Regions from separate parts of the Yersinia aldovae 670-83 genome, predicted to be linked through region 3. Evidence: predicted binding sites of a transcription regulator. Region 3 holds the regulator's gene; each other region holds the start of a gene.

Region 1 (5,715 bases), 640 kb from region 3:
CCCACTCTTTCTTCGGCTCAGGCGGCGGCAATAGATTCGCTTCCAGAATCGCCCCGGCGTACAGCGCCAGGCTGCTGATGGTGACTTCCGGCAGACCAAACTTAAAGCGAATCATCTCGCCTTGTTCAGTGACACGTAAGCCGCCTTTCAGGCTGCCCGGAGGCTGAGAAAGCAGCGCGGCATGGGCGGGTGCACCACCGCGGCCGATAGAACCGCCACGACCGTGGAACAGTGTTAGGGAGATACCGGCCTTCTCGCAGGTTTTGATTAATGCATCCTGCGCGCGATATTGCGCCCAGGATGCGGCCATTACACCGGCGTCTTTCGCTGAGTCAGAATAGCCAATCATCACCATCTGCTTGCCTTGGATCAGGCCGCGATACCAGTCGATATTCAGTAACTGGGTCATCACGTCGTCCGCATTGTTCAGGTCATCGAGTGTTTCGAACAATGGTGCGACTGGCAGAGTGAATGGGCAGCCGGCTTCTTTCAGCAGCAAATGCACCGCCAGCACATCCGATGGCACTTTCGCCATAGAAATCACATAAGCGGCAATAGAACCTTCTGGCGCTTCGGCAATCACCCGGCAGGTTTCTAACACTTCTTGGGTGTCTGCACTGGGTTCCCATTTCAGTGGCACCAGTGGGCGTTTTGAATTCAGTTCGCGGATCAGGAAGGCTTGTTTGTCCGCTTCAGACCAACTCTCATAATCGCCCAAGCCCAGATAGCGGGTCAGCTCAGCAATGGCATCGGTATGGCGGGTGCTCTCCTGACGCACATCGATACGCACCAATGGCACGCCAAAACAGCGCACACGGCGCAGGGTATCGAGTAACTGGCCGTTGGCGATAATTTCCATGCCACAGGCTTTCAGGGATTGATAACAGGCATACAGAGGGTTCCACAGTTGGTCATTGCTCACTAACAAGTCCGTTGGTGGCAACACACGTTCACCTTTCAGGCGGCCCTCCAGATAGGTCTGGGTATTGGTCAACTGGGTACGCATCTGTTTCATCAGCTCGCGATAAGGCTCGACCACCTCATCACCACCGGCCAGTTCACGCAGTTCTGGTGTACATTCCGACATCGAAAGTTCTGATACCAATACCTGAATATCACGCAAGAACAAATCGGTCGCTTTCCAGCGGCTGAGTAACAGCACATGGCGGGTAATTTCAGCGGTGACATTCGGGTTACCGTCACGGTCGCCGCCCATCCATGAAGTGAAACGGATCGGCACCGCTTCTACCGGCAAGCGGTAATCGAGCGAGTTTTGTAACTGCTCGTTAAATTCACGCAGGAAAGCTGGCACCCCTTCCCATAAGCTGTTTTCAACCACCGCAAAGCCCCATTTGGCTTCATCCACCGGGGAAGGGCGGATTTTACGAATTTCGTCGGTATGCCATGATTGTGCGACTAATTGGCGCAAACGACGCATGATCTTGTTGCGTTCGTAATCGGCTAAATCATTGTGATCCAACTGGCTCAGGCAGGTATTCACTTCGACCAGTTTATGAATCAGGGTGCGGCGGGTAATTTCGGTTGGGTGAGCGGTCAATACCAATTCAATGGATAGCTCATCAACCGCGCTGCGCATGTCTTGCTCACTCAGCTTTTTGTCTTTTAAGCGGGTGAACAGTTGGGCCAGAGCTTCCGGGTTACTGGCGGCTTCACCGTGCGGCGAAATGCTGTGGTATTGCTCTGCTGTATTCGTCAGATTGAGGAATTGGCTAAACGCACGGGCGACCGGCAGCAGCTCGTCATTGGATAAATTTTGCAGCGTGGTCAGCAGTTCCTGACGGCTTGCTTCATTACCAGCACGCGAAGATTTGGATAATTTACGGATGGTTTCTACTTTTTCAAGGATGTGTTCACCGAGCGCTTCTTTGATGGTGTCCCCGAGTAGCGTACCGAGCATACTGACGTTACTTCGCATTGCGGAATATTGTTCGTTCATATGATTTCTTTTAGTACCCTTCGTAACTTGATGAGTATGTAAATTAATTTCACCCAAGAAGCAGAGCTGGACAAATCCACTCGCTACGTTCAATTCCATACCCCAATTGACACTATTTTTAGCAAAAAAACATCAATTTTAGGGAGATTGCTGAAATTTAATTACCAGAGGCAGGTTATCAGTCTTCCTAATGGGCAAAATTGATCACCTACCCCCTAAGAGGTAACTATTGCTGGCAGAAATGATCCACTAACTGACCAATCAACTCACGAGTTGGCTCAATAAAGGCCATATCGATAAATTCATCCGGCTGATGGGCCTGATTGATGGAACCTGGCCCCAGCACCAATGTCGGGCAAATTTGCTGAATAAACGGGGCTTCGGTGCAGTAGTTCACCACTGCCGTGCGCTCACCCAGTAATTCCTCGATAACCCCGACCATATGATGATCTGTCGGACATTCATAGCCCGGAATCGGTGGATGCAGTTGGTCAATACTCAAGCGACCCGGCCAGCGGGCACTGACCGGTGCCAGTGCTTCGGTCATCAATTCATCCAGATCACTTAATGTCAGCCCCGGCAACGGGCGGATATCCATATGTAATTCACAGCAAGCACAGATACGGTTTGCCGCATCACCCCCATTGATATGACCGAAATTCATTGTCGGATAAGGAATAGCAAATGCCGGGTTGTTATAACGCTCTTGCAGGGTGGTACGCAGCTTCATTAGCTCGGTAATCGATTCATGCATTAAATCAATGGCATTAACACCGCGCGCCGGATCACTGGAATGCCCCGATTGACCGGTAATACGAATCGCATTGGAAATATGCCCTTTATGCGCGCGTACTGGTTGCAGCGATGTTGGCTCACCGATAATGGCAAAGTCAGGGCGTAATTGGGTGGACGCGGCAAAATAGCGCGCGCCTGCCATCGTCGTCTCTTCATCAGCAGTGGCCAAAATATAGAGCGGCTTGCTCAATGTACTGGCATCAATATCGCGCATCGCATCAAGAATAAAGGCAAAGAAGCCTTTCATGTCGGCAGTACCCAGACCATACAATTTATTGTCATGCTCGGTCAGAGTGAAAGGGTCGCGAGTCCAGCGGCCTTCATCAAAAGGCACGGTATCGGTATGGCCTGCCAACAGTAAGCCACCGCGACCTTCTCCGATGCTGGCAAGTAGATTAAATTTGTGGCGTGTATCCGGTACTGGTTGGATTTCGACGCGAAAACCCAGATCAGCAAACCATCCGGCCAGCAAGTTGATTAGCGCCTCATTGCTTTGATCAAGGGCGCTATCGGTCGCACTGATCGATGGCGTGGCGATTAGCGCCCGATACAGCTCAATAAATGGAGGTAATTTCATCTTCACTGTTGACAGCCTTTGGTTAGGGTAGTATCAATATTCATGCATTTATTGTGAATAAAAATACATTAAGCTTGAGCGTAAGGGAACTGAAAAACACCCTTAAATTTACGAAAATGTCAATGCTCAATCATATTGGGGAACAGTAAAACCTTGCTGAGAACCCAACTACTGGTTTTGACTACTTATGTTGTTATACCCATATTCATAATGAGGTATATATCTCGGTAAGAATACTCAGAAGGTATAAACGGAACCCATGTTAAATACGCTAATTGTTGGTGCCAGCGGCTATGCCGGAGCGGAGCTTACGGCTTACCTAAATCGTCACCCACATATGAACATAACCGGTTTAACGGTTTCAGCGCAAAGTGCAGATGCAGGAAAATTACTTTCTGATCTTCATCCGCAACTAAAAGGCATTATTGATCTTCCGCTGCAACCCTTGGTGGATGTGGCTCAAGCGGCAAAAGGCGTTGATGTCGTCTTCCTCGCCACCGCTCATGAGGTCAGCCATGATTTAGCGCCACAATTCCTGGCAGCGGGTTGTGTGGTGTTTGATCTCTCCGGTGCATTCCGGGTGCAGGATGCGGCGTTTTATAGTCAATATTACGGTTTTGAGCATCAACATGCCGATTGGTTGGATAAAGCGGTCTATGGGCTAGCTGAATGGCAAGCCGAAGAAATTAAGCTGGCTCAATTGGTAGCGGTGCCTGGTTGTTATCCGACCGCATCCCAGCTAGCGCTTAAACCGTTGGTTGATAATAAATTATTGAATGAAGCACAGTGGCCGGTGATCAACGCGGTCAGCGGTGTTAGTGGTGCGGGGCGTAAAGCCAGCATCGGCAACAGTTTCTGTGAAGTGAGTTTGCAGCCGTATGGTTTGTTTAATCATCGTCATCAGCCGGAAATTGTCGCCCATCTTGGTACGCCAGTGATTTTTACCCCGCACTTGGGGAATTTCGCTCGTGGTATTTTGGCGACCATCACCTGCCGTTTAAACGTGGGTGTGACGGCACAGGATATTGCTCAGGCATACCATAATGCCTATCAGGATAAGCCACTGGTACGGCTGTATAAACAAGGTGTTCCGGCACTGAAAGCGGTGGTCGGGTTACCTTTCTGTGATATCGGTTTCGCTGTACAAGGTGAGCATTTAATTATTGTCGCAACCGAAGATAACCTGCTGAAAGGCGCGGCGGCCCAGGCTGTGCAGTGCATGAATATACGTTTTGGCTTTGCGGAAACCCAATCCCTGCTGTAAGCAATAAAACGCTAAGCAACAGGGCCGGAACTGACATTTTTATCCAATTATATTGAGGCGAAACATGATGAACCCGTTGGTCATTAAATTAGGTGGCGTGTTGCTAGACAGCGAAGAAGCGCTGGAGCGTCTGTTTACTGCATTGGTGACCTATCGTGAGAAGCATGAGCGCCCGCTGGTGATTATGCACGGTGGTGGCTGTCTGGTAGACGATTTGATGAAAAAACTCGCGTTGCCGGTGGTGAAGAAAAACGGCCTGCGTGTGACGCCAGCCGATCAAATTGACATTATCACCGGCGCATTAGCAGGAACTGCCAACAAAACGTTGCTGGCTTGGGCGGTGAAGCATGATATCAATGCTGTTGGCTTATGTTTAGGCGATGGTAATACCGTGTCGGTCACCCCGCTGGATACTGAGCTGGGGCATGTGGGCAAAGCCGAAGCTGGCTCACCGGCTCTGGTACAAACCTTACTGGCCGCAAATTACATGCCAATCATCAGCTCTATTGGCATTACTAAAGAGGGTGGTCTGATGAATGTAAATGCTGATCAGGCGGCGACGGCTTTGGCGGCGACATTGGCAGCAGATTTAATTTTACTGTCGGATGTCAGCGGGATTTTAGATGGTAAAGGCCAGCGCATTGCTGAAATGACGGCGCAAAAAGCCGAGCAACTCATCGCACAAGGTATTATCACCGATGGCATGGTGGTTAAAGTGAATGCAGCACTGGATGCAGCGCGCACATTGGGCCGCCCGGTAGATATCGCCAGTTGGCGTCATGCAGACCAATTACCTGCATTGTTTAATGGTGAGCCGATCGGTACACGTATTTCGGCCTAATATTATTTACTATAAAGTTAAACCCAAAGTAGTTGGAGTTGCAGGTAGGCAGCAAGTGGACTCATCCCAATGAGCTTACTCAAGTAAGTGATTTGGGTGCGTGAGCGTAGCTAACACCGCTGCGGCTTCAAATACAAAGGGTATTTATTCAGACATTAGGGAAGCAAGATTATGGCATTGTGGGGCGGACGGTTCAGTCAGGCGGCAGATCAGCGTTTTAAGCAATTTAACGATTCCCTACGGTTTGATTACCGACTGGCAGAGCAGGATATTATAGGTTC
Region 2 (5,715 bases), 1.5 Mb from region 3:
AAGGTCGTCGGTTCAAATCCGGCCCCCGCAACCAATTCTTAATTATTTTCGTATCAACATCAGACACCCTTCAGGGTGTTTTTTTGTTTCTGGCATTCAATAAATTACAACAATTCGGTTAAGCAAGGGCAATCCTGCCCCTGCTATATATCAATGCCCTTCCCAGTTACAACCGTGCCATCGCGCCACCATTGGCAAAATAAGCTTTGATGCCAGCAAAAATAGATTCAGCAATTTGCTGCTGAAAACTGCTGGTTCGCAATTTTCGCTCTTCTTCCAAATTACTGATAAAAGCGGTCTCAACCAGAATAGATGGAATATCGGGGGCTTTTAATACAGCAAAACCAGCCTGGTCAACACGATTCTTGTGCAGCTTATTGATTTTACCCATCCGATTCAGCACTTCTTTGCCGAACTTCAGGCTATCGTTAATCGTCGCCGTTTGTAGCAAATCAATCATGGTATGGTCCAGATAGCGATCACCACTTTTACTGATCCCACCAATCTGGTCTGCTTCGTTCTGTGTCTGAGCCAGAAAACGTGCCGTGGTACTGGTTGCCCCTTTGGTTGATAACGCAAATACCGACGAGCCTCTGGCCGCGCGATTGGTGAACGCATCGGCATGAATTGAAATAAATAAATCGGCACGCAACTTACGGGCTTTCGCCACTCGAACTTTTAGCGGAATAAACACATCTTCATTGCGGGTCATAAATACCCGCATATTGGCTTCTTTCTGGATGAGCGCCTGTAGCCGGCGAGCAATTTGCAGCACAACATCTTTTTCACGGGTTTTATTTTTACCAATCGCACCGGGATCTTCCCCGCCATGCCCAGGGTCTAGCATGATAACAATCGGTCTATCACGTCCAGCCTTACCCGCTTTAGGTGTCTCTGCCGGTAGGTTCCGCTCAACGTTCCCTTTATTGTAATCTTCCAATAATGCCAACAGTGGGTCATTTTCTGCTGAGCTTCCGCCCTCTTTCGGGTATAAATCGACCACCAGACGGTTACGGAACTCTGCAAAAGGTTTCAGGGTAAATAGTTGTGGGCTGATACTCTGCTTGAGTTCCAATACCAGGCGGACAGTATTCTTATCAAATTGCCCTACCCGCGCCTGTTTTAGATAAGGATCGCCGGACTGCACCTGATTACTGATCTCTTTCAGCACACTGTTTAGATGTACCCCCTCGATATCAACGACGATGCGATCAGGATTAGTCAGGTTGAACTGACGGTATTTCAGCGGGGTATTGGATTCCAGCGTTACGCGGGTATAGGTTGAAGAAGGCCACACCCGGACAGCAATAATATGTGACGAAGCAGCAAACCCAACCCGGCTGACACTCAGCATCCAGGCGCTCGCGGCACCTTGCAATAGACGGCGACGCCCAGAATTATGATTCGAATCTGCCATGTAACTCCAAAGTAACTACCAATATATGAAGAAAAAACGACCAAAAAAGTTTATGTGTAAAAACTTTAACGAATCAATCCCATGCTGTCATTAGAAAAACATTTTTATGTTATTCAATTTATTAATGAGTGTGAGCCATACATATGCATTCATTAGCAATTTGTTGCTTGCCATCCTGACCAAAAAAGAATAAAAATACAAAAATAGCGAATAAAAATTCAAAGAGGTCTGCCGTGAAGGAACGTAGTACCGAACTGGTTCAAGGGTTTCGCCATTCAGTTCCCTATATCAATGCGCACCGTGGCAAAACATTTGTAGTCATGCTGGGTGGCGAGGCGATTGAACATGAGAATTTCTCTAGTATCGTCAACGATATCGGCTTGCTACATAGCCTTGGGATCAGGCTGGTCGTGGTTTACGGCGCACGTCCACAGATTGACAGCAATCTGGCACAACACCATTACGAGCCTATTTATCATAAACATACCCGAGTTACTGACGCCCGAACACTGGAAATGGTGAAGCAGGCAGCGGGTTTATTACAGTTGGATATTACGGCCAGATTATCGATGAGCCTGAATAATACACCGCTGCAAGGTGCGCATATTAATGTAGTTAGCGGTAACTTTATTATTGCTCAGCCACTGGGTGTCGATGATGGTGTGGATTATTGCCATAGTGGCCGCATCCGCCGTATTGATGAAGAGGCCATTCATCGTCAATTGGATAATGGTGCGATCGTATTACTGGGGCCAGTTGCCGTATCGGTCACCGGTGAGAGTTTTAACCTTACGTCAGAAGAAGTCGCTACCCAGTTAGCGATTAAACTAAAAGCGGAAAAAATGATTGGCTTCTGCTCATCCCAAGGGGTGACCGATAGCGAAGGCAATATTATCTCAGAACTGTTCCCAAATGATGCGCAAAAGCGCATTGAAGATCTGGAACAAGACGGAGATTACAACTCAGGAACAGTCCGTTTTCTGCGCGGCGCGGTAAAAGCGTGTCGCAGTGGTGTACGCCGCAGCCATTTACTGAGCTATCAGGAAGATGGCGCATTGGTACAAGAGCTATTCTCTCGTGACGGTATCGGTACACAGATTGTTATGGAGAGCGCCGAGCAAGTGCGTCGCGCCACCATCAATGACATTGGTGGAATACTGGAATTGATTCGACCATTAGAACAGCAAGGGATATTGGTGCGCCGTTCGCGTGAACAGTTGGAAATGGAAATTGATAAATTCACTATTATTGAACGGGATAACCTGACCATTGCTTGTGCCGCGCTCTACCCGTTCCCCGAAGAACAGATAGGCGAAATGGCCTGCGTTGCAGTGCATCCGGATTATCGCAGCTCTTCACGCGGCGAAATGCTGTTGCAGCGGGTCACCAATCAGGCTCGCCAAATGGGGCTTAAGAAACTGTTTGTCCTGACCACCCGCAGTATCCACTGGTTTCAGGAGCGAGGCTTCACGCCGGCAGAAGTGGAGGTTTTACCGATTCAAAAGCAGGAATTGTATAACTATCAGCGACGCTCTAAGATCCTGTTGGCTGATCTGTGATGACCTCAAGGGGCTAACCGCCCCTTGGTTTTACTTCGTGACTCACCTTATTTCATTCAAACGATCGACCAATCCACTAAGGCGCTGTGTTGGTGTCCGAATCGCACTGCTCAACACGGTATCGTTGCAATATAAGGTTAATCGCTCGCGAGCACGCGTTATGGCGGTGTAGACCAATTCACGCGTCAATACTGGCATAAAGGTGCCAGGTAATACCAACGCGGTATGCTCAAACTCCGAACCTTGCGATTTATGCACGGTCATGGCATAAGCCGTTTCATGGCTGGGAAGGCGGCTGGGTTGCACCGATTTTATCGTGCCATCGGGTAACTGGAAATGCACCCGCAGCTCCCCCTCACAATCTAGCAAGGCGATGCCGACATCCCCATTGAACAGGCCAAGCGCACTGTCATTAAGCCCGATCATCACCGGCCGGCCAACATACCAGCGGCCAGATGGCCCCGGCGCACGATCAATCAACCTGTTGCGATGTAACAACTGCTCAATTCGCTCATTTAAGCCACTAACACCAAATGGCCCGGTGCGTAATGCGCACAGCAGTTGGTAACGGCCAAATGCCGCCAGCACTTCAGATGCATCCATACCCGCAGCAGCCAACTGAAGATAATGCTGATAACCCGTCATGCTGGCCTCCAGCAACACCTGATAATCATCCGTATCAACTAATGGAAAGCGTTCAACATCGCGATAAGTACCGTTTAAGACGGATAATGCCTCGCGATACTGACCGGCGTTAACCGCCAAAGCCAGTTGACCGATCCCCGATTTCTCATCAAAGCGATAGCTTTTACGCAGCAGGCACAGGCTATCGCGCACATTGGTCGCATCTTTATCACTACGTCCAACCGGAATCTCTCCGCTTAGTGCATATCCTGTCAGCCGTGTGAGCTGTTCAGCTCGCGAGTCGCTATAACCCAATTCAGCAAAACGGCAGATATCGCCCAGTACAGCTCCCGCTTCAACCGATGCCAGTTGATCGCGATCGCCAAGGAAAATCACCCGCGCTTTAGCCGGCAATGCCGCAATTAATCGCGCCATCATCGGCAAATCCACCATAGAAGCCTCATCCACCACCAGCACATCAAGACTTAACGGGTTACCTTGATGGAAGCGCAGCCGCTGGCTATTAGGTTGAGCACCCAACAGACGGTGCAAAGTTGATGCCTGATCTGGAATCAATTTTCGCTCATTATCATTTAGGGCGAGCTGGCGGATGGCTTTACCCAATGATTCAGTCAAACGCGCGGCGGCTTTCCCTGTCGGGGCAGCAAGCTGGATGCGTAACCGTTGAGCCGAGTTAAGTTGTATCAGTGCAACCAATAGCCTGGCAACGGTGGTGGTTTTACCGGTTCCTGGCCCACCAGATATAACCGAAATCCGGCGGGTAACTGCAACGGCGGCGGCGACTTTTTGCCAGTCGACCTCACGCGTTGCCACACCAAATAAGCGGTCCAACGTCTCCTTGAGTAACGGCTCATCAATGAGTAGGGATTCATTGGTAGCCGTGATCAGGCTATCGCTGGCGATAAACCGCACCACATCCCCTTCGTATTGCCACATCCGTTGCAGATACAAACGTTCATTTTGTAATACCAATGGTGTGGGCTGCGAGCCATCACTGACGGCCGGTGAGCGTTGCAACACCTGTAACCAGCGCGGCTTATCAGGGGCACCGGCGGCCTGCCACAGTGCTTGAGATAAATCAGGTTGCCGCCCACCAAAAAACTGAGCGGGTTGCAGGCAACTTATCGGCAGACAAACATGCCCGGCCCCGGCTTCTGCGCTAAGTATTGCCGCAGCCAGTTGGAGTTGTGGGTCATCATCACCGGCAATCATGCGCGAAAACTGTAGATCCAACGGGCGTAGTAAGTGGTCACGAACCGCCTGAGCCAATAAAGCCATCATATTGACGCCGCCTCCTGACGATGGGCCTTACCGCTAAATACGCGATCCATTCCTTCAATCAGCTCCCACTCAGGGCGGCAACTGAAAATACCGTTAGCTGGATTTTGCGGCTCGACCCCACGCAAGAAGAGATAAATCACGCCTCCGAAGTCGCGTTCATAATCGTAATCAGCCAGACGATGGCGTAAATAGCGGTGTAATGCCAGCGTATAAAGCTGATATTGCAGGTCATAGCGATGTTCAGCCATCGCCTGAGCCATCGCATCGTAGGTATAGGCGCTGCTATCTTCACCCAGCCAGTTGGATTTGTAATCCAGCAAGTAATACTTGCCCTGCCAGCAGAAAACCAGGTCAATAAACCCTTTGAGCATCCCTCGGACTTGCTGAAAATCCAGTGCCGGGCATTGGCGAGACAGTGGGTCATAGTGCTTGATTAAAGCGTCTAATTCATTGGCACATAACAGCGTGTCGATGGGCAGATAGAACTGTAATTCCGCCAGTTTGCTGTGCGGCGTCAATTGCGCCAATGTCACACCGGTTTCATTAAGAGGCGTTTGTACAATGTTGTTTAGCCACTGATATAACATCACTGACCACTGTTCGCCGAAGCCTTGTTGTTGAAGTTGCTCCGCCAGCCAGCCTGCGTCAATTGGCTGACTAAAATCGAGTGGTTCGAGTAAATCGTGCAAGAACGTCCCTGGTGCAGCCCCACGCGGGAAACTATGAGGAGTGAGACGTGCCTCAGCCGTTAATACCTGCTCACCCACGGCATCGATGTCCAGCCGTGGTAACAGTTCCTGAAGTGCAGTATTC
Region 3 (5,715 bases):
GATAGTAAGCTTCGACCCAGACCGCGAGAGGATCTTGCCTCGTCGTATACTGAGCGGGCTCTTCTCTGAGTTGTAATGACCCCAGTATCGTGGCTGGGAGGCTTTCAATATGATATTCAACCGCCTTCCCCTGAACTCCCCGACGCCGTCGTTGCTCCCATCCCTCACGTTTTGCCATGAGATTTATACCTTGCGGTGATGATGGTAGCCCCTCAAGACCTGCCAATTCCTTAGCGGCAAACCACTCTTTTTTCATGGTGTTGCTTCCTAATATGCGCCGTGACACAAAAAAGGAATATTTAGAAAACATTTAAAATTTTTGGGAAAATAAATGCTATGATCTTTCTAAATGGTTACTTTCTGTTCACAGTACGATTAACGATGTACCGTTATTTATATCACTAACACGCCAGCAGCTTGGAAAAAAAAAGGATTAAAGATGATTTTAAGGAAATCAGATTGGCACCCAGCCGACATCATTGCTGCACTACGTAAAAGAGGTACGACTCTGGCGGCACTGTCCAGAGAAGCAGGGTTAAGTTCATCAACGCTTGCTAATGCCTTGACTCGCCCCTGGCCAAAAGGAGAATGGCTGATTGCTGAGTATCTGGAAATTCACCCCGCCGAAATTTGGCCAACACGTTATTACGATCCGAAAACAGGGAATCTTCTTGATCGTAAAGTAAGGATACGCCCGGTTACTACGCAGGCATAAAAAAACCGCCGATAGCATGTAACGGCGGTTGATAGTGTTACCTTAGGGGCAACTTTAGCCCCTATATTAGGGCTTAGTTGACAAACTTCTCACCTAACTCGATGTCTTTGTGCAGTACATCAAGCATATTTTCCAGTGCTTGTTGCTCAAAAGCACTCAGTTTACCGATATCTTTACGTTCAGCGACACCGTTTTTACCCAGCAGAATGGGCTGAGCAAAGAAGCGGGCATACTTGCCATCACCTTCAACGTAAGAACATTCAACAACATTGCTTTCGCCTTGCAAAGCACGAACCAGAGAAAGGCCGAAACGTGCAGCAGCCTGCCCCATAGACAACGTTGCAGAGCCGCCACCGGCTTTGGCTTCAACCACTTCAGTACCTGCATTCTGAATGCGCTTGGTCAGATCAGCCACTTCTTGTTCAGTAAAGCTAACACCTGGGATTTGTGACAGTAATGGCAAAATGGTGACACCTGAATGGCCACCGATCACTGGCACTTCGATATCCTGTGGTTGCTTACCTTTTAATTCAGCAACAAAGGTGTTCGAACGGATGGTATCCAGGGTAGTGATACCGAACAGCTTGTTTTTATCATAAACACCCGCTTTTTTAAGTACTTCCGCAGCGATTGCTACGGTGGTGTTTACTGGGTTAGTAATGATGCCGATTAATGCTTTCGGGCAAGTACGCGCGATTTGCTCAACCAGATTACGAACGATACCCGCATTTACATTGAACAGGTCTGAACGATCCATGCCAGGTTTACGTGCCACACCGGCTGAAATCAGAACAATATCTGCCCCTTGTAGTGCTGGGGTAGCATCTTCGCCGCTGAAGCCTTTAATATTAACAGCGGTCGGGATATGGCTCAGATCAACCGCAACACCTGGAGTCACGGGTGCGATATCATACAATGAGAGGTCTGAACCTGAAGGAAGCTGGGTCTTGAGTAGAAGAGCGAGGGCCTGGCCGATACCGCCTGCGGCACCGAGAACTGCAACTTTCATCCTATACTCCTATTATATTTAATTTGAATTTGCCGTGAATTCATTTATTTACGCACCTTAATTTAAGGTGATTTTAAACACAATCTATTAACAGCCAGATTGAGATATCACGCATCAAAAAGGCGCATAACGTCCGTCTATTTTAGAGTAAATCGCTTATTCATTAATGATATAGCGCACATTATTCTAAAAATTACCGAGATATTCATGACAGGTTAATCGGCGGTTACATTACACCCTTCAGTTACATCAGAACAACATCATTTTAATAACATTTTTGCTACCAATAACTCATAATGATAAAAACTGATTTAGCATAATTTTAACAGTAAGATAATGTTAACATCCCACGCCACCTTGATATCAGTGCTTTTCTCAGCAATACTCCACAGTCATGTTGAATAAAAATTCATTTATATGCATAATAATCCTATTCACTATTGACTGATCAAGGCATAAAAAATGCGTAATCCCGCGAAACAAGAAGATCTTATCAAGGCGTTTAAGGCGTTATTGAAGGAAGAGAAATTCAGTTCTCAAGGTGAGATTGTTTTGGCGCTGCAAGAAGAAGGCTTTGAAAATATTAACCAATCCAAAGTGTCACGGATGCTGACAAAGTTTGGTGCCGTCAGAACGCGGAATGCCAAAATGGAGATGGTTTACTGTTTACCCGCCGAATTAGGCGTCCCTACCACCAGCAGCCCGTTGAAGAATCTGGTATTGGACGTCGACTATAATGAGTCGGTGGTTGTGATTAATACCAGCCCAGGTGCTGCACAACTGATTGCACGCCTGCTAGATTCATTAGGCAAAGCTGAAGGTATTTTGGGTAGCATTGCTGGTGATGACACCATTTTTACCACACCAGCCAGAGGCTTTACGGTTAAACAATTGCACGAGGCTATCCTCGGGTTATTTGAACAAGAGCTGTAATTGCCTCTTACATAGATAAAAACAATAGATGCGGCCTACTGTGCCGCATTATATTGATGAAGCCAGCGAATTAATCCAGTTCCGTTCCTTATTACAGCCAATTCCACGCCCCCTTCTGTCTTAATACATCAGATAACACTGCTTTTTCTCAATAATGGGTCAAATTGACCCCAGCTTTCGCACTTTTAGTTAAAAATCCCTATCCTAATGAAAAAACTCATTTTTTACCTTATAACATCATTTTTTAGCCGTTTTTTATTCCTTTTAGTTCTTAAAAAGTAGTAACGGACAATAAAGTGACCTTAAATATTATTAGTCAGCTATTAATATTTACAGTTACTAGATGTATACTCATTTCCGTGATGTAAATCACACTTACCATAAAGTGATAAATAATAAATAGAGGCAATAAAATGAAAATTAAAACTACCATCGCAACCATGAGCATTCTATCTGCACTTTCATTTGGCGTTTTTGCAGCAGATTCCATCAATGACAATCAAGCTGCTAACCTACAACCAATGGGTACGATTACTGTCAGTGGGATTAACGGCGCACCATCCGATATCAGTCAGGCGCTGTCTGATAAAGCAGATGCGATGGGTGCTAAAGCTTACAAAGTGATCGAAGTTCGTGAAGAGAATAACTGGCATGCCACTGCCAAGATCTACAAATAAGATCGAGCGTAAAAGTGAAAAGTAAATGCCCCATCCGCTGGGGCATACTTTCAATATCGATAATTTGTGCAGGGTAATGTGTTCAGTCTGTTGAAAATAAAAACTAAATAGTTATTTATAGCCGATTCGATTGAACAGAGTGCCTATCCAACCACTCGATTTACTGACCGAATAATCCCTCGTCGTCGTGTCTGACGAACCTTTTACCCCCGCAATGCGGGGGATTTTTTGTCCGAATTAATCCTGCGATTGAAGGTCTTGCTCTGCTTTCTTGCTCAAGGCCGTTAAAAGCTTGTCATGAATACCGCCAAAACCGCCATTACTCATCACGAGAATATGATCACCCGGCAATGCCGTCTTGGTAATCATATCGACTAATGTATCGATATCTGCGCTCCAATGGGCTGGTTGAATACAGGCTTCTGCAACCTCTACCACCTGCCACGGGATATGCTGCGGCTGGAACAGGAAGACTTCATCTGCACGGCCTAGCGATGGTGCTAACTCATTCTTGCACAACCCTAATTTCATGGTGTTAGAGCGTGGCTCGAGTACCGCCAAAATACGTGCAGTTCCGCCGACTTTACTGCGCAGCGCCGCCAGTGTCGCAAGAATCGCCGTAGGATGATGGGCAAAATCATCATAAACCGTGACACCATGAGCTTCACCGCGTAATTCCAAACGGCGACGGGCATTAATAAAATCCCCCAGCGCCCGACAAGCATCTGCCGGTAGCACGCCCACATGACGGGCAGCAGCAATGGCCATCAAACCGTTATGCATATTATGCTCACCCACCAATGACCAACTGACCTCGCCCACTAATTCATTGTCGAGGAACACTTCAAAGACACTGGCATCCACCGCAACTTTACGTGCAAACCAGCTGCCTGTTTCCCCCACCAGCTCTTGTTCACTCCAGCAGCCCATCGCCATCACTTGTTTCAGAGGATTGTCATTATCCGGTACGATAATTTTGCCTTTGCCCGGCACCAGACGTACCAGATGATGGAATTGCTTCTGGATTGCCTTAAGATCATCAAAAATATCCGCATGATCGAACTCAAGGTTATTCATTATCAGCGTTCTTGGGCTGTAGTGAACAAATTTAGAGCGCTTATCAAAGAAGGCGCAATCATATTCATCTGCTTCAATAACAAAGAATGGGCTATTGCCTAAACGCGCTGAAACATCGAAATTGCCCGGTACGCCGCCAATGACAAAACCGGGTTCATAACCACAGGCTTCCAGAATCCAGGTCAACATCCCCGCCGTGGTGGTTTTACCGTGAGTCCCCGCAACAGCCAATACCCAACGCTCTGGCAGCACATAGTCATGTAGCCACTGTGGGCCGGAAACATAGGGAATCCCTCGCTCCAAAACCGCTTCGACACAAGGGTTACCGCGGGTCATGGCATTACCAATAATCACTAAATCAGGTACGGGTTCCAATTGAGTGGGGTCGTATCCCTGAATCAACTCAATCCCTTGATTTTCTAGCAATGTGCTCATCGGTGGATACACGTTAGCATCCGCTCCGGTCACTTGATGCCCTAAAGAGCGGGCAAGCATCGCCAAGCCGCCCATAAAAGTGCCGCAGATACCTAATATGTGAATGCGCATAAATTTTCCGTATTAATAAGCTTCGAGTTTGTCACCATTCTACCGCTCAGAACAGAGAGAAGAAATGGAATTGCCTATGAATCATTCTTACCTTTGGGCTACACTGCTGCCATCAGATGCGTTGTTTGTTATTAACTCGATATTTAACCGTAGATTCAGGGATTGTGTCATGAAAACGTTAGGCGAATTCATCGTCGAGAAACAGCAAGACTTCTCTCACGCCACTGGCGAATTAACTTCATTACTATCAGCAATCAAACTTGGCGCAAAGATCATTCATCGCGATATCAACAAAGCCGGTCTGGTTGATATTTTAGGTGCCAGTGGTGTTTCCAATATTCAGGGCGAGGATCAGATGAAGCTGGATCTGTTCGCCAATGAAAAATTGAAAGCCGCATTGAAAGCGCGCGGCGAAGTTGCCGGTATCGCCTCAGAAGAAGAGGATAACATTGTTATCTTTGATGGCGGGCGGGCAGAAAATGCTAAGTATGTGGTTCTGATGGACCCACTAGATGGTTCTTCAAATATCGATGTGAATGTGTCCGTCGGGACTATTTTCTCAATTTATCGTCGAATCACCCCATTTGGCACACCGATTACCGAAGCTGACTTCCTGCAACCGGGAACCAAACAAGTTGCCGCAGGGTACGTCGTCTATGGCTCTTCAACCATGTTGGTTTATACCACAGGTTACGGTGTCCATGCCTTTACTTACGATCCGTCACTGGGTGTCTTCTGTTTATCCCATGAAAAAGTTC

What was found. The regulator ArgR, encoded in region 3, controls arginine synthesis, uptake and breakdown. The targets are predictions, from matches to a motif close to ANTGAATAAAAATACANT.
Positions count from the first base shown of each region.
Region 1: the regulator ArgR is predicted to act here: its motif matches at 3,382-3,399, upstream of argC (N-acetyl-gamma-glutamyl-phosphate reductase).
Region 2: the regulator ArgR is predicted to act here: its motif matches at 1,602-1,619, upstream of argA (amino-acid N-acetyltransferase).

Region 1 covers NZ_CP009781.1:2,552,322-2,558,036, reverse strand. Annotated here, with positions in the region: gene ppc (phosphoenolpyruvate carboxylase) at 1-1,957, opposite strand, end outside; gene argE (acetylornithine deacetylase) at 2,184-3,329, opposite strand; gene argC (N-acetyl-gamma-glutamyl-phosphate reductase) at 3,589-4,593, shown strand; gene argB (acetylglutamate kinase) at 4,658-5,434, shown strand; gene argH (argininosuccinate lyase) at 5,606-5,715, shown strand, end outside.
Region 2 covers NZ_CP009781.1:1,726,381-1,732,095, forward strand. Annotated here, with positions in the region: tRNA gene AT01_RS07980 (tRNA-Met) at 1-34, shown strand, start outside; gene amiC (N-acetylmuramoyl-L-alanine amidase AmiC) at 167-1,417, opposite strand; gene argA (amino-acid N-acetyltransferase) at 1,651-2,976, shown strand; gene recD (exodeoxyribonuclease V subunit alpha) at 3,019-4,902, opposite strand; gene recB (exodeoxyribonuclease V subunit beta) at 4,899-5,715, opposite strand, start outside.
Region 3 covers NZ_CP009781.1:3,193,494-3,199,208, reverse strand. Annotated here, with positions in the region: gene AT01_RS14520 (DNA-binding protein) at 1-256, opposite strand, end outside; gene AT01_RS14515 (helix-turn-helix domain-containing protein) at 440-715, shown strand; gene mdh (malate dehydrogenase) at 789-1,724, opposite strand; gene argR (transcriptional regulator ArgR) at 2,187-2,657, shown strand; gene yhcN (peroxide/acid stress response protein YhcN) at 3,071-3,334, shown strand; gene mpl (UDP-N-acetylmuramate:L-alanyl-gamma-D-glutamyl-meso-diaminopimelate ligase) at 3,572-4,957, opposite strand; gene fbp (class 1 fructose-bisphosphatase) at 5,127-5,715, shown strand, end outside.